2 regions of the Anaerotignum faecicola genome follow, and region 1 is predicted to be linked to the other one. Evidence: riboswitches for the same ligand, from Rfam matches in the RefSeq annotation. Region 1 holds a riboswitch; the other holds the start of a gene.

Region 1 (7,300 bases):
GCCTGCTGGTACGTTTTTTGGGCTTTATATACCGTTGGCCCTTAACCAACATGATTGGGGACGAGGGGAATGCGATTTACAGCGGCGGCTATTATATTTATACCTTCCTGCTGATTTTATCCTCGGCGGGGCTGCCTGCGGCAATTTCTAAGCTGGTTTCCGAGAGAATCGCACTGAAGCAATACCGAAATGCGCATCGTGTCTTTCAGGCGGCATTGGTGATTTCCACCTGCTTTGGCACGTTCTTTGCGATTGTGATGGGACTTGGCGCACACCGACTGGCAGATATGATTGACATTGCGGACAGCTATTATTCCCTGCTGACGCTTTGCCCGACCTTGGTGATTGTTGCTATCATGTCCGTATTCCGCGGATATTTCCAAGGGATGCGTACCATGGTGCCGACCGCGATTTCTCAGATTGTAGAGCAGGTGTTCAACGCCTTTTTCAGTGTGTATCTGGCATGGGTGTTTATGAGCATCAATATTCCGGAAGGGATGACGAAGAACATTCCTCTGGCATCTGCCGGTGGTACGATGGGGACGGGCATTGGCGCTTTGGCAGGCCTGGTTGTGGTGGTCTTTGCCTACTGTCTGATTCGCCCGTATCTGCTTTGGAGAGCAGAGCGATGCAAGCAGCCCTACGAGGAATCGAAGCGTGAGCTGATAGGCAGAGTTTTGCAGACGGCATGGCCCATCATCGCAGGTACGGCGGTATTCAGCATTACCAACCTGATTGATATGGGGATGGTGGTAAGAATTTTGCAGCAGATTGGATTTTCCGAAGAGAATGCAAGAGCGTTGTATGGACAGCTTTCGGGGAAATATGTTACGCTGACCACATTGCCTGTTACGATTTCTACGGCGGTTGCAACAGCGGCTTTGCCAAGCATTGCCACATCGGTAAAATTGAAGGAGCGGAAGCAGGTACGCAGAAAAATGACGCTGACCTATCGCATTTCCATGATTATTTCTGTGCCTGCGGCGGTTGGTATCAGTGCGCTTGGGCCGCAGATTATCCACATGCTGTTCCCCAGTGCAAGCGACGGCGGTACACTGCTGACGGTTGGTGGCGTTTCGATTATCTTCCTTGCGCTTTGCCAGACCTCTACGGGGATTTTGCAGGGGATTGGACATATTAAGGTGCCCGTGGTCGGTGCGATTCTGGGTGCCATTACAAAGGTGATTCTGAACGTGGTTCTGATTCGGATTCCTTCTATTAACGTTCTGGGGGCAGTGCTTTCCACAACGGGCTGCTATCTGGTTGCAGGCGTTTTTGATGTAATCATGCTGAGCAGACTGACGGGAACGAAATTCGATATCATGGGCAGCTTTCTCAAGCCGATTATCGGCTCTGCTGCCATGGCGGCGGCAACACTTGGCAGCTATCATGTGTTCTATCAGCTTTTGCAGAGCAACACCATCGCGACACTGCTTGCAATCTGCATTGCGGTTGCGGTGTATGGTCTGGTGATGCTGCTCATCAAGGGCATCGTGGAGGAGGACTTGCAGACAGTACCCGGCGGCGGCAAGCTGATTCGCGTTTGCAGACGGCTGCATTTGTTATAAAAACAGAAATCCACCGAATGATTTTGCGGAAGGTTCGGTGGATTTTTCTATAAAAGGGATTTTTTCGGATACATTTTGAAAAAATATAAAATCTGTTGTTGACAGAAAGAATATCCTGTGGTAATATGTAAAAGTCGCTGAACAAAAGCGGTAAAAAATATCGAGGCGTGGCTCAGCTTGGTAGAGCGCTACATTAGGGATGTAGAGGTCGCAGGTTCAAATCCTGTCGCCTCGATTTTTATAAAAGATTTATAAAAAATTCTTTCGGAAGCTTTTGAAAGAAGAAAAAAGAATTGACAGGAATATAATCCTGTGGTATCATAATTAAGCCGCTGAATAAGCGGTAGGAATATCGAGGCGTGGCTCAGCTTGGTAGAGCGCTACATTAGGGATGTAGAGGTCGCAGGTTCAAATCCTGTCGCCTCGAGGGCAGTTTAAGAGACGAATATGATTCGTCTCTTTTTTCATATTCGGCAGTGATTTGAAAAAAATTGGAAAAAAGAGAGAATCGGCACGGCCTACGGAGGTGAACCGTTTATGACCGACCAGAACGAGGTACGATTGGTCAAGAGGGCGAAGCAGGGGGACATGCACGCCTTTGAGGAACTCATTTTACAGCATGAAAAGATCGTTTATAACGTGGCACTGCGCATGATGAACCACAGCGAGGATGCGAAGGATATTTCGCAGGAGGTGTTTCTGAAGGCGTATCGGAATATCGGGAATTTTGACGAGCGGTCGCAGTTTTCTACCTGGATTTACCGCATTACGGCGAACACCTGCATTGATGAAATGCGAAAGCGGAAGGGCAGGCAGAGCTTTTCGTTAGAGGAAGAGCTGGAAAGCGAGGAAGGCAGCATGCAGCGGCAGGTTGCGGATGCGGGCGAAACACCGGAGGAAAGCATGCTTCGAGAGGAGCAGAAAAGCGAGATTTTACAGGCATTGGAGAGCCTTTCACCGGAGCATAAGGTGGCGGTTATCCTGCGGGATATCAAGGGGCTTTCCTACGAGGAAATCGCGGAGATTCTGGAGCTTACGCTAGGGACAGTGAAGAGCCGTATTTCCCGTGGGCGAAATCAATTAAAGCAGGAAATTTTAAAATTACGGGAACAAGATGCACATTTTATTCGTCATAAGAGAGGAAAGGAGGGAAGGCAATGAATTGTGATAAAGTGAAAAAGCTGCTCTGGGCGTATTTGGAAAACAAAACCACGGCAGAGGAAACAGCAGAAATCGAAACGCATTTGGAAGGCTGTGCGGCTTGCAGAGAAGAGCTGGCGCAGCAGAAGGAAATGAAAAACGCTTTGGCAAGCCTTCCTGACGAGGAACTCCCTGAAGGCTATCATACAGAGCTGATGCAGAAGCTGCAGGCGGAACGCAAGATTGTGCCTTTCCCTGCAAAGAAGAAGCATGGCTGGAAGCAGATGAGCATGATCGCGGCGGCGGTGCTTGTGGTTGTGGTAGCAGGCGGCACGAGGGGGATGCTGGAAATGCGGCAGAACCAGAACGAGGAGATAGAGCAGATTCTGTTTGAGAATACTGCGCTGACGGCGGATACGGGCGAGGAAGCGGCAGAACAGATTGCGGCGGACAGCGCGACAGAGAACAATGCGGCGGAAAAATCCGATACCAAGGAGGATTTTTCTGAGCAGGAAACAAAGAAAGTAAAAAAACCTGTTTCGCAGAAAACGGCACCAAAAGAAACTACACCCAAAGAAGCAACTCCGAAGGAAACAACTCCGAAGGAAACGGCAAAGTCTTTTCGGTCGGAGGGAGCGGCAACCATGCCGAAAGCAGCTTTATATGCAAGTGAAGCGGAAAATGCGATGGACAGCGAGACATTGGTGAGCGGCACACGCGCTGCGGACAGCAATGCGGCGGACAGCATGACACTTCAGGTGGCAGAAAAGGAGACAGCCTTGCAGGCAATTCGCAAGAGCATAGAGGAAGCCGGCGGTTATGAGGGAAGCAGTGTGGATGATGTGATTCAGGCGGTGATTCCTGTGGCAAATTATGCAGATTTTCTGGAGCAGGTCGGCAAGCTGGGCGAAATACAGGCGCTTTTCCAAGGCGAGGCGGACGGTGCATCGCACACAATCAGCATTTCGGTAACGGAAAAATAAAAAGGGACACGGTGGATTTTTACGAGAAAAGCCGTGTTCTTTTTTTGCTGAAATTTTCTTGGGGACAGAGAATTTTGATATGTTTTGCAAAAAATAGCTTGACAAATCTCTGACAAACGCATATACTGGTCTCGTAAATAAATAGAATCTTCAGGGCAGGGTGAAAGTCCCTACCGGTGGTACAGCCCACGAGCCGCAAGGCATGATTCGGTGAAACTCCGAAGCCGACAGTATAGTCTGGATGAAAGAAGATGGATGAATGCAGGAAAAGTGTTTCTTTTCTGTGTCTTTTTGAGATATCTGCTCTGGATTGTTTTTGAACATTCCGGAGCTTTTCTTATTTTGGCACAGGGAGTCTTTTGGTGTGTGTGTTTCTGATGCTCTGAGCGATTCTGTTCGGAGCATTTCTTATTTTGTATTTTTGAAATCTGTCTGGAGGGATTCTATGAAGGATTCAGAATATATGGAGCTTGCACTCATGCTTGCGAAAAATGGGCTCGGATGGACGGCACCGAACCCGATGGTAGGGGCAGTGCTTGTGAAGGATGGTGAAATCATCGGTCAGGGGTGGCATGAAAAATGCGGTGAGCCGCATGCAGAGCGAAACGCATTGGCAAATTGCAAAAAATCGCCGCAGGGAGCGACGCTTTATGTCACATTAGAGCCTTGCTGCCATCAGGGCAGACAGCCGCCCTGTGTAGATGCCATTCTGGAGGCAGGCATTCGGCGCGTGGTGGTCGGTTCGGCAGACCCCAATCCGCTTGTGGCAGGAAAGGGAATTCGGATTTTACGAGAGCATGGCATAGAGGTAACGGAGCACATGCTGGAGGAGGAATGTGATCGCTTGAATGAGGTGTTTTTCCACTATATTCAAACAAAGCGTCCCTTTGTGGTAATGAAATATGCGATGACGATGGACGGAAAAATTGCAACCTACACAGGTGCATCTAAATGGATTACATCGGAAACGGCAAGAGCACATGTGCAAGAGCAAAGGCATAAATATACTGCAATTATGGTGGGTGTGGGAACGGTATTGGCAGATAACCCTATGTTAAATTGCAGGATGGAGGGCGGAAAAAACCCGATTCGCATTATTTGCGATACACACCTTCGCACACCGTTGGATACGCAAATTGTTGCAACGGCGAAGGAAATACCGACCATCCTTGCAACCTGCTGTGCGGATAGGGAAAAACAGGAGGCATATCTGGCGGCAGGCTGTCAAATCCTACAGGTGAACGAAAAAAACGGGCATGTTGATTTGCAGGAATTGATGCAAAAATTAGGGGAGCAGGAAATTGACAGCATTCTGATAGAGGGCGGCGGTACACTCCATTGGACAGCATTGGAGGAAGGCATTGTGCAAAAGGTACAGGCATATATCGCACCGAAATTATTCGGCGGACGGACGGCAAAAACCCCTATCGAGGGGCAGGGCGTTGCAACGCCAGCAGAGGCATTTTATTTAAAGAACAGCAAAATCATTCCTCTGGGAGAGGATTTTCTGATAGAGAGCGAGGTGAGCAGAGATGTTCACGGGAATTGTTGAGGAAATCGGAAGGGTTGAGAGAATCAAGCACGGACAGCATTCTGCGGTCTTGACCATTCATGCGGATACGGTTTTGGAGGGAACCAAAATCGGTGACAGCATTGCGGTCAACGGCATTTGCCTGACAGTAACGGAGCTGTTTTCGCATGGCTTTTCCGCAGATGTGATGCACGAAACGCTGAACCGTTCCTCTCTGGCAGGGCTGACAATGGGAACGCCTGTGAATCTGGAAAGAGCCATGGCGGCAGACGGACGCTTTGGCGGGCATATTGTTGCAGGCCATGTAGACGGTGTGGGAAAGGTGATCCGCGTGCGTCGGGATGATACAGCCATTTGGTATACCATACAGGCGAAGGCGGAGCTGATGCGATATATCGTTGAAAAGGGCTCCATAACCATTGATGGCATTAGCCTGACAGTGGCGGAGGTCGGAGAAAGCGAGTTTTCCATTTCTGCCATTCCGCATACGGTCAGCCAAACCATTTTGAAGAACCGCAGAGAAGGCGATTTGGTAAATCTGGAAACGGATATCATTGGAAAATATGTAGAAAAGCTGGTTTGCCCGAAAGCAGAGCAGCAGCCGAAAAATACAATTACAATGGATTTTTTATCGAAATACGGATTTTAAGGAGGAGAATACATCATGCAGTTTAACACAGTAGAGGAAGCGTTGGAGGAATTGCGCAACGGCAAAATCATTTTGGTAACAGATGATCCCGATAGAGAAAACGAAGGGGATTTCATCTGCGCGGCAGAATTTGCAACCACAGAAAACATCAACTTCATGGCATGCTATGGCAAGGGCTTGATTTGTATGCCTATGTCTGAGGAATATGTGCGGAAATTGCGGATTCCGCAGATGGTACAGCAGAATACGGATAATCACGAAACAGCATTTACGGTTTCCATCGACCATGTGGCAACCACAACAGGCATTTCTGCGGCAGAACGCTCTATCACAGCGCTTGCATGCGTTTCGGATGATGCAAAGCCTGAGGATTTCCGCAGACCGGGTCACATGTTCCCTCTCCTGGCAAAGAAAAACGGCGTTCTGGAACGGGAAGGGCATACCGAAGCAACCGTTGATTTATGCAGACTGGCAGGCTTGAAGGAGTGTGGGCTGTGCTGCGAAATCATGCGTGAGGATGGTACCATGATGCGTACGCCTGAGCTGATGAAGCTGGCAAAGCAATGGGATATCAAATTCATTACCATTCGGGATTTGCAGAATTACCGCAAATGCCATGAAAAGCTGGTAGAACAGAAGGCAGCTGTTAAAATGCCCACAAAATACGGCGATTTTATGGCGTATGGCTTCGTCAATCTGCTGAATGGCGAGCATCATGTAGCACTGGTAAAGGGCGATATCGGTGATGGCAAGGATGTGCTTTGCAGAGTTCATTCCGAGTGCCTGACAGGGGATACCTTCGGCTCCCTGCGGTGCGACTGCGGACAGCAGTTTGCCGCTGCTATGACGCAGATTGAAAAGGAAGGACGCGGCATCCTGCTTTATATGCGGCAGGAGGGGCGTGGTATCGGCTTAATCAATAAGCTGCGCGCCTATGAATTGCAGGAGCAGGGTATGGATACCTTGGAAGCAAATCTTTCCCTTGGCTTCAAGGGCGACCAGAGAGAATACTATATCGGCGCACAGATTCTGCGCGAATTGGGCGTAAAAAGCATGCGTCTTTTGACTAACAATCCCGATAAGGTATATCAGCTGGAGGAATTTGGGATTGAAATTACGGAGCGCGTGCCGATCCAGATGGATGCAACAACACATGATTTATTCTATCTGAAAACAAAACAGGAACGCATGGGACATTATCTGAAATATTAAAGAATCTGAAATATGAAGGAAAAAATGAAAGAAAAGAGGGAATAAAAATGAAAACATTTGAAGGTAAACTGGTATCGAAGCAGATTAAAATCGGTATTGTAGCGGCAAGATTCAACGAATTTATCACAGCAAAGCTGTTGAGCGGTGCGATGGACGGTCTGGTGCGGCATGATGTAGCGGAAGAGGATGTCAACGTGGCATGGGTGCCCGGCGCATT
Region 2 (7,300 bases), on a different contig from region 1:
GTGATTTGCAGACCTGCATCCATACGGGAGGCACCTGCGTGCCAAGATACCATTTTATCAACATCAATGACATTCTTTGCATCGTCAATGCTCATAAAGACTTTATCGTAGCTTTCATTGGCAAGATAGCCTTCCGGCATCTCCGGCAGGGTTGTATCGTTGTGATCTGTGATTTTGTCCCATTCTGTCCAACCGCTTTGGGAATGGAAGTCAGGAGCATTGTTTTCACAGGTATAATAGCCTGTGTTCAAGCTGGGGTTTTGGGTTGCAGATAGCTGTGTGCCGGGGTGCTGACTTTCGATGTATGAATCGGATGAGCCGCTGTTATTGATACGCCCAAAGCCTGCGATTGCCACCCGATGTTCGCCGTCTGTGGTGGGGGTAGGAAGATTTTTCAGCAGACTTTCCATGGAATTGAGAATATCCGCTCGCTCCTGCCCATACTGCGTTGTATCGGTTTGCGTATTCATAAAGGTGGATTGCTCTATCAAGAAGATGATATCGCAGGGCTTAACGGTGCGGGATTGGTCATCCGTATCCGTCAGATAGGCTTCGATTTGCGCTGTAATCTGCCCCGTTTCCGCTCCGCTGTTGTCAAAAGCGTGTTTCACTGTGGCTGTGACATGCTGCGTTGTGGTACTTTCCCCTTCTGCCAATGCGGAAGCAGGCAAAAGGGCGAGTATCATGGAAAACACCAAAAGATAAGAGAGTATGCGTGTTTTCATGAGATTCCTTCCTTTCTGCTATGAATGATTTTCGATAAAATTTGCTGTTTTTGACAATTTTTATTTTATTACAAGGAAAATACCCAGTCAAGCGGCTGCAAATAATTTCGAGTGATTTTGTATGGATCAAACAATCGCTATCAGGTTATTCTTCTGTCTAAATAATTTCGACTTTACTCAAAATGCTCCGGATGAATCCCCGACCAGCCTGTTTGGGGCATGGTCAGCAGGCGATAGATATCCTCCTGCTCTATCTCGAAATCGAAGATATCGAGGTTTGCCTTCATGCGCTGTGGTGCGGAGGATTTCGGCAGGGGCAGGACATTATTTTGCAGGCAGAAGCGCAGACAGATTTGCGCCGGACTTTTGCCGTATTTTTTCGCAAGCTCCAGAACCAAAGGGGCCTCCAGAAGCCGCCCTCTGCCAAGGGGACTCCATGCCTCCGCCTGTATGCCGCGGCTCTGGCAGAACTGTAATGTTTCATACTGCGGATAGCCGGGGTGGAATTCAAACTGATCAATCATGGGGGCGGTATTGGCGGTTTTCAGAACGTGCAGGAGGTGCTGCGGCAGGAAATTGCAGACACCGATGGCACGCACGGCCCCTTCATCATAGAGCCTTTCGAGTGCCTTCCAGCTTTCCGTTACCAGCGGCTTCCAATCTGCGCCGGGGAAGGGCAGGGGCCAATGAATGAGGAACAAATCCAGATACTGCACCTGCAAATCCTTGAGGGAGGCTTCAAAGCTTGCCATGGTTTTATCATAGCCTAAGTCCGTTTTCCAGACCTTAGAGGTCAGGAACAGCTCTCTGCGGGGGATACCGCACTGCTGTAGGGCGTTGCCAATCATTTTTTCGTTTTCGTATCTTCTGGCGGTGTCGATATGGCGGTAGCCGCAGTCCAGCGCATCCAGAATGATTTTTTCCTCCTGCACCAGATAGGTGCCAAAACCAAGGAAGGGCATTTCCGTACCGTTTTCCAAAATAAATCCTTTTTCACTAATCATGGCTGTTTCCTCCTTACCGTTTTTCCAACAGCGCAAGTGCAAGCGTTGTCAGCGTTTCTTTTGTATTTTTTTCGGGCGCATGCAGAACGATATCCAGCAGCTCTGCAAGGATAGTGCCTAGGATTTTGCCGTGCGGCGCACCGAGTGCCATCAAATCCTGCCCCGTTAGGGCAAGGGTTTTCAGAGAAAGGCAATCCCCTGCCGCAAGGATTTTTTCCAAGGCGGCTTTTGTTTCGGCGTGGGGAGAGGCGGGACGCAGGATGCTTTGCAGAAGCAGAAGCTGCTCTGTTGCCTCCTGTCCGATGGTGCGGAGCTTTTTGCGGAGCGGATAGGGCTCTGTCGGCAAATCCGCGGACAGCTCATCCAGAAGCAGGGAAATCCGCTTGATGGAGTGGTTATCGAGCCGCATACCTCTTAAAAAGCCCTTCACCTCGCTGAGGGGGTAATGCTGCAAAACAATGCACCACCGCAGAATACTATCCTTCGGACAAAGGGAAATTTCCTCCAAAAGGGTCCGGCTGTTTGCGATAAGGCTTGCGGAAAGGGTCGCATCTATCTGTGCGAGCAGACCGCTTTCCCAGAGCAGGGGCATTTTTTTCGCAAAGGGGGCAAGCCAGAGCTTTTGCAGCTCCTCGCGAATTCGCTCCGCACTGATTTTCTGAATCAGCGCCGTATTGGCGCAGAGAGCCGCCCATGTTTCGGGGTCAATCGCAAAGCCAAGCTGCGCGGAAAAGCGCACACAGCGCAGCATCCGCAGGGCATCCTCCTGAAAGCGCTTTGCCGGCTCACCCACGCCGCGGATCATGCCTGCGGCAATATCCTCCTGCCCATGGAAGGGGTCGCGAAAGCCCTCCTTGGGGTGATAGGCAATGGCGTTCATGGTAAAATCGCGGCGGAGCAAATCCTCATTCAGCTTTTTGGTGAAGGAGACCTCGTCCGGATGGCGGCAGTCGGCATATTCGCCGTCGATGCGATAGGTTGTGACCTCATAATTTTCATGATGCAGGACGACGGTAATCGTGCCATGCTTGATGCCCGTATCAAAGGTATGGTCGAAGATGGTCTTGGTTTCCTCGGGCAGGGCGGAGGTGGTGATATCCCAATCCTGCGGTATGCGCCCCAGAATGGAATCGCGGACACAGCCCCCGACGATATACGCTTCGTGACCGCCCTCATTCAGTTTATTCAGAATCCAGACCGCGTCCTGCGGAATGGCAATATTCAGCTTCTGCAAGGCTTCTCCTCCTTTTCGGAAATTTTTGCATTTATTATACCATGTTTGCAGAGGAAGAGAGCAGCTGCGAAGCAGATATTTTCTTCCGCAAGGCATGGTATGAGCAGGCTATGCCTGCGAATCGTAGAATTTGCTGTGAAAACAGCAGATAGACGCTGTAAGCGGCTAACCCACGGATATGTCCGTGGGTATTATACCATAAAAATATTTCTGATACAAAAAAAGAACATCTGCGGAGAACAGATGCTCTTTTTTTCTATAGGGGAAATAATACAAGGGATTTCGAGAATTATTTCTTATCGTAAGGCTTTACCGTAACCTCTTTTTTATCGAAGTCGATGAAAATCTGATAAGCGTAGTTATCCTCGCTGGTATCCCAGACCTCAACGAATTTCGGGGTTACCTCGATGATGATTTCGGAATCCTCGTGGCTGTATTTATTGTAGCTGCCCCAGAGGTGTTTTTTATAAAGGCCTTCAAACACTCTGCCGGGCTCATCCACAACCAGACCGCAGTTTTTCGCAGTCCCTTCCACCTGAATGCCGCCATAGCAGAGGGCAACATTGGGGTTTTCGTAAAGCTGCTTTGTTTTGCGGAAGTCCTTGTCTGTTTTGAAATAGATTTTGTCATTGTAGAACAGGCAGCTGACGTTGCGCACCATAACGTAATCGTTTACGCTGCTGGCAAGCGCCATAATCTTCCAATCACCCAGCTGTTCAAAGAAAAGGGCTTTTGCCTGTTCAAAGGTAAGGTTTTTGTCTAAGCTGAATTTCATTTCGGTTTCTCCTTTGCTTCTCTGTGCTTTTTATACTCAGATTTTTGTTTCGTCCGCTTTCTTTATGGCGTTTGCCTTTTTATTTTTTGCAGAGGCATTGCCGTGGATGATGGGGCTTAAGTGCTTATACAGCAGCATTGCGCCAACGGAGTTGATGCCGCATTTAATCAGGTTGAAGGGCAGAATCCCAAGGATTGCCAGTGTGAATACATTGGAAATCAGAGGGTTGACCTCGGTACACATGGCTACGAAATAGCTCATATCCTGTCCCATCAGTGCCATATAGAAGGGAATGATGATATACAGGTTGGTAAAGATGGCAACGATGCCTGTGAAGACAGAGCTGATTGCCATGCCGACGATTGCGGTTCTTTTAGATTTTTTCTGGTGATACATGATAACGGGAGGCAGCACATACGCACAGCTGAGCAGGAAGTTTTGCAGCTCGCCCGTAAATGCGGAGGAGGTACCCTCTGTTGCCAGCTTCAGCAGGATTTTCACCAGAATGATGCAGACTGCCTGCAAAGGCCCCATGGCAAAGCCGCCGATGATTTCTACCAGACCTGCCAGATCAAAGTTCATGAAGGGGGGCAGGAAGGGAAGCGGGAAATCAATATGCAGCAGGATGCAGCAGATGGCACCCATCATGGCAATCATGGTTAAATCTCTGGTTTTGAATTTCGTTTTCATGTTTTATTCCTCCAATTTTTCTGATTGGATTCTTCTTAAGACTTGCGATTGACACTGTATTTTTGCAATAAAAAAGCCCTCGGAACACATTCCAAGGGGCATTGCACGCGCAAACGAATTTTCATGCGAGGTACGCATGAACAGCATCAAAGTTTCTTCTCTCATCCGGACTGTTACCGTCGGTTATGGAATTGCACCATATCAGCCTTTCGCATCTTTCAGCACTTCGCGTTTCAAGATACCTGAGGGTCGCGGACTTTTACCGCCGGTAGGGAATTGCACCCTGCCCCGAAGAATCACGTTATATTTTTCACATTTCAACCATAACACAAAAGGCTGTTGCGTGCAAGAGGAAAATGTAAAATTTGTGAAAAAATTATTTTTTAAAAAATTTGAAAAATGTTGTTGACAGGAGAACAAGTTCGTGATAATATATCTCTTGCAGTTAGGAATTGCAAAACAAAGCAAACAAACATTATGCGCCTTTAGCTCAGTTGGTAGAGCAACTGACTCTTAATCAGTGGGTCTAGGGTTCGAGTCCCTAAAGGCGCAGCTTGAAAAAAGCGGGATGGATTAACTTAGGGTTGGTTCATTCCGTTTTTATATTTTATAATTTTATATTTTAAAGGATAACAGCCATTCTCGGTACGGTCGGGAATGGTTCTTTTTTTTGCCCTTGCCCCATAGAATGTTTCAGAGACGATGTTCGGTCGCGGTGAAACAGGGGGAGTGAAGTATGGAGGAGATCTATGAAAAAATCATGCGAGAGGGCTACGGCTTGCAGCTGCGCCATGGCACAAGAACGCGGACAGGTCTGGTCTGCCGGACAGACAGGGGGCTTTGCGAGCTGAAAAAGCCGCGCGGCAGTACGGACAGCCTGCGGCTTGCATTTGATGTGAAAAAGCGGCTCAGGGAAAACGGCTTTGCGAACATCAGCCGCTGCTACCCGACACTGGAGGGCGAGCCGTTTTATCGGCAGGACGGGACGCTTTATATTCTGGAGGATGTGCTGCCGCAGGGGACACTGGCGGAGGACAGCGTGGAGACCTTTTTGCAGGGGGCGGAAACCTTAGGCGAGATGCATGCGGCGGCAAAGGGGCTTGCAAGCGAGGCGGCACACTGGGAGAAAAACCGCCTGCCGCAGCTATACGCCAAACGGCGGAGTGAGCTGGCGAAGGTGCGCCGCAGGAACGACAAACGGGGCAGCTATGACGCGATTGATTTATTGCTATTACAATATTATGAGCCATACATGGAACGGGCGGCAGAGGCAGAGGAGCTGCTATGCAGGGGCGGCTATGCGGAGGCGATCGCACGGACGGCGCAGGAGGGCGGCTTCTGCCATAATGCCTACAAGGGGGAGGCACTGCGGCAGGAGACGGATGGCAGGATTTTTGTGGGGAATTTCGATAAATGTATCGCAGAATTGCCATTGGCAGACCTTGCGGCATATATCCGCCGCTATTTCAAGAAAACGGAGGGGACGGCGGCGGGGATTTCTGCTATGCTGGAGCGTTACGGCAGGCATTGCCCCCTTTCCGAGAGAGATATGATTTTATTGCAGGGGATGCTGCTGTATCCGGAGAAATTTCTGCGGCTCATCAATGAATATTATAATCGGCGCAGAACGTGTGTCTCGCCTGCGATGCGCGAGCGGCTTGCGGCGGCGGCGAAGGAGGAGCTGAACGGGGTTCGTTTAAAAAGTATCATTGCGGGCGGCTGCTAGGAGAACACGCTAAGTCGAAATCAGGATTTCGACTTGTCAGGACAGAAGAATAAACCGATGAGTTCCGGCGGCAAAGCCTTGAAACTCCCGGTTTTCCTCAAGTGGGCAAAGCCCCCTTTGCGGATTTTACTCGGGAAACTCTTTGTTTCCCGAACCCTTCCGCTATGATTAGGAGTACTTTCGCGATGGGCGAAGTACTTTTTTTGTTGCAACTTCTCTGACTAGGGATTAAAATAGAGGATGAAGAACTCTGCAAAATTTTCCCCGAAGGAGGAGAAAAGGATGAAGAAATATCATTTTCAGGAAAACGAGAAGGACTTTGGTTCTACCGTTCGTTTGGATGCGATAAATGATAAGGTGAAGGAAATCAAGAAAAAAGAGGAAACAGACGAGCTGGGGGACGCAAACGAATTTCTGAATGTGTTTGAATCGGAAAAATTCGACGACCCTGCGGAAACAGATGGAAATACAGAGGATGCCCTTGTGGATACCCTGGAGGATGCGGATGCTTTGGAGGATGCTCTGGGCGAAACAAGAAGGGACGGCGTTTTCCCTGCGCCTGCCGCGGAAGAAGGCGAGGAGGACGATTGGGAGGACGATGACGAGGAATACGAAGGAGAGGGACGCGGCATTTTTGCCTTGGGCGAATCCTTCGGGCTGAATAAAAAAACGGTTGCACTGGTGATTGTTCTGGCGGTGCTTGCATGCGGAATCGGATTTTCTCTGGTGCGGTGCAGCTTTCACCCGAGCAAGACAATCCCCCTTGTGGAGGAGGAGGCAGGGACACCCCTGCTGATTCAGACAGACCGCGGAGACGGCGAATATCTGGCGTATGATATTGCGGAGCAGGAGCGGAAAACCGTATTCCTGACGGAGAAAACAAAAATGACGGACGCAAGCGGACGCAAGATTTCCAAGGCAAGCCTTGCGGAGGGCGACCTTCTGGCGGCGGAGCTGGATGAGGACGGCAAAACGCTCATCAGCGTGGATTACAGCAGTAATGCCATCCGCACAGAGGAAGCAACGGGGCTGACCGTCAACCGCAAGAAGCGGACGCTGACGAATAAAGCAGAAAATCTTTCTTATTCCTATGAAAAGGAAAGCGTATTTTTCTATGACGGAGAGGAAATTGATGCGGCGGACTTA

Evidence for each region. A riboswitch is a leader RNA that binds a small molecule or an ion and turns the genes downstream of it on or off. The one in region 1 is predicted to bind FMN.
Region 2: linked by a shared signal. The riboswitch ahead of EJE48_RS03845 (ECF transporter S component) and the one ahead of ribD (bifunctional diaminohydroxyphosphoribosylaminopyrimidine deaminase/5-amino-6-(5-phosphoribosylamino)uracil reductase RibD) in region 1 are both predicted to bind FMN.

Annotation. Positions count from the first base shown of each region.
Region 1 is NZ_BHVZ01000002.1:155,187-162,486, reverse strand. It holds gene EJE48_RS06590 (putative polysaccharide biosynthesis protein) at 1-1,568, shown strand, start outside; tRNA gene EJE48_RS06585 (tRNA-Pro) at 1,730-1,803, shown strand; tRNA gene EJE48_RS06580 (tRNA-Pro) at 1,922-1,995, shown strand; gene EJE48_RS06575 (RNA polymerase sigma factor) at 2,106-2,729, shown strand; gene EJE48_RS06570 (zf-HC2 domain-containing protein) at 2,726-3,691, shown strand; FMN riboswitch at 3,834-3,948, shown strand; gene ribD (bifunctional diaminohydroxyphosphoribosylaminopyrimidine deaminase/5-amino-6-(5-phosphoribosylamino)uracil reductase RibD) at 4,137-5,243, shown strand; gene EJE48_RS06560 (riboflavin synthase) at 5,224-5,871, shown strand; gene EJE48_RS06555 (bifunctional 3,4-dihydroxy-2-butanone-4-phosphate synthase/GTP cyclohydrolase II) at 5,887-7,083, shown strand; gene ribH (6,7-dimethyl-8-ribityllumazine synthase) at 7,131-7,300, shown strand, end outside.
Region 2 is NZ_BHVZ01000001.1:800,263-807,562, reverse strand. It holds gene EJE48_RS03865 (S-layer homology domain-containing protein) at 1-725, opposite strand, end outside; gene EJE48_RS03860 (aldo/keto reductase) at 899-1,729, opposite strand; gene EJE48_RS03855 (CCA tRNA nucleotidyltransferase) at 1,743-2,963, opposite strand; gene EJE48_RS03850 (pyridoxamine 5'-phosphate oxidase family protein) at 3,253-3,738, opposite strand; gene EJE48_RS03845 (ECF transporter S component) at 3,775-4,428, opposite strand; FMN riboswitch at 4,578-4,728, opposite strand; tRNA gene EJE48_RS03840 (tRNA-Lys) at 4,908-4,980, shown strand; gene EJE48_RS03835 (protein kinase family protein) at 5,165-6,154, shown strand; gene EJE48_RS03830 (PEGA domain-containing protein) at 6,437-7,300, shown strand, end outside.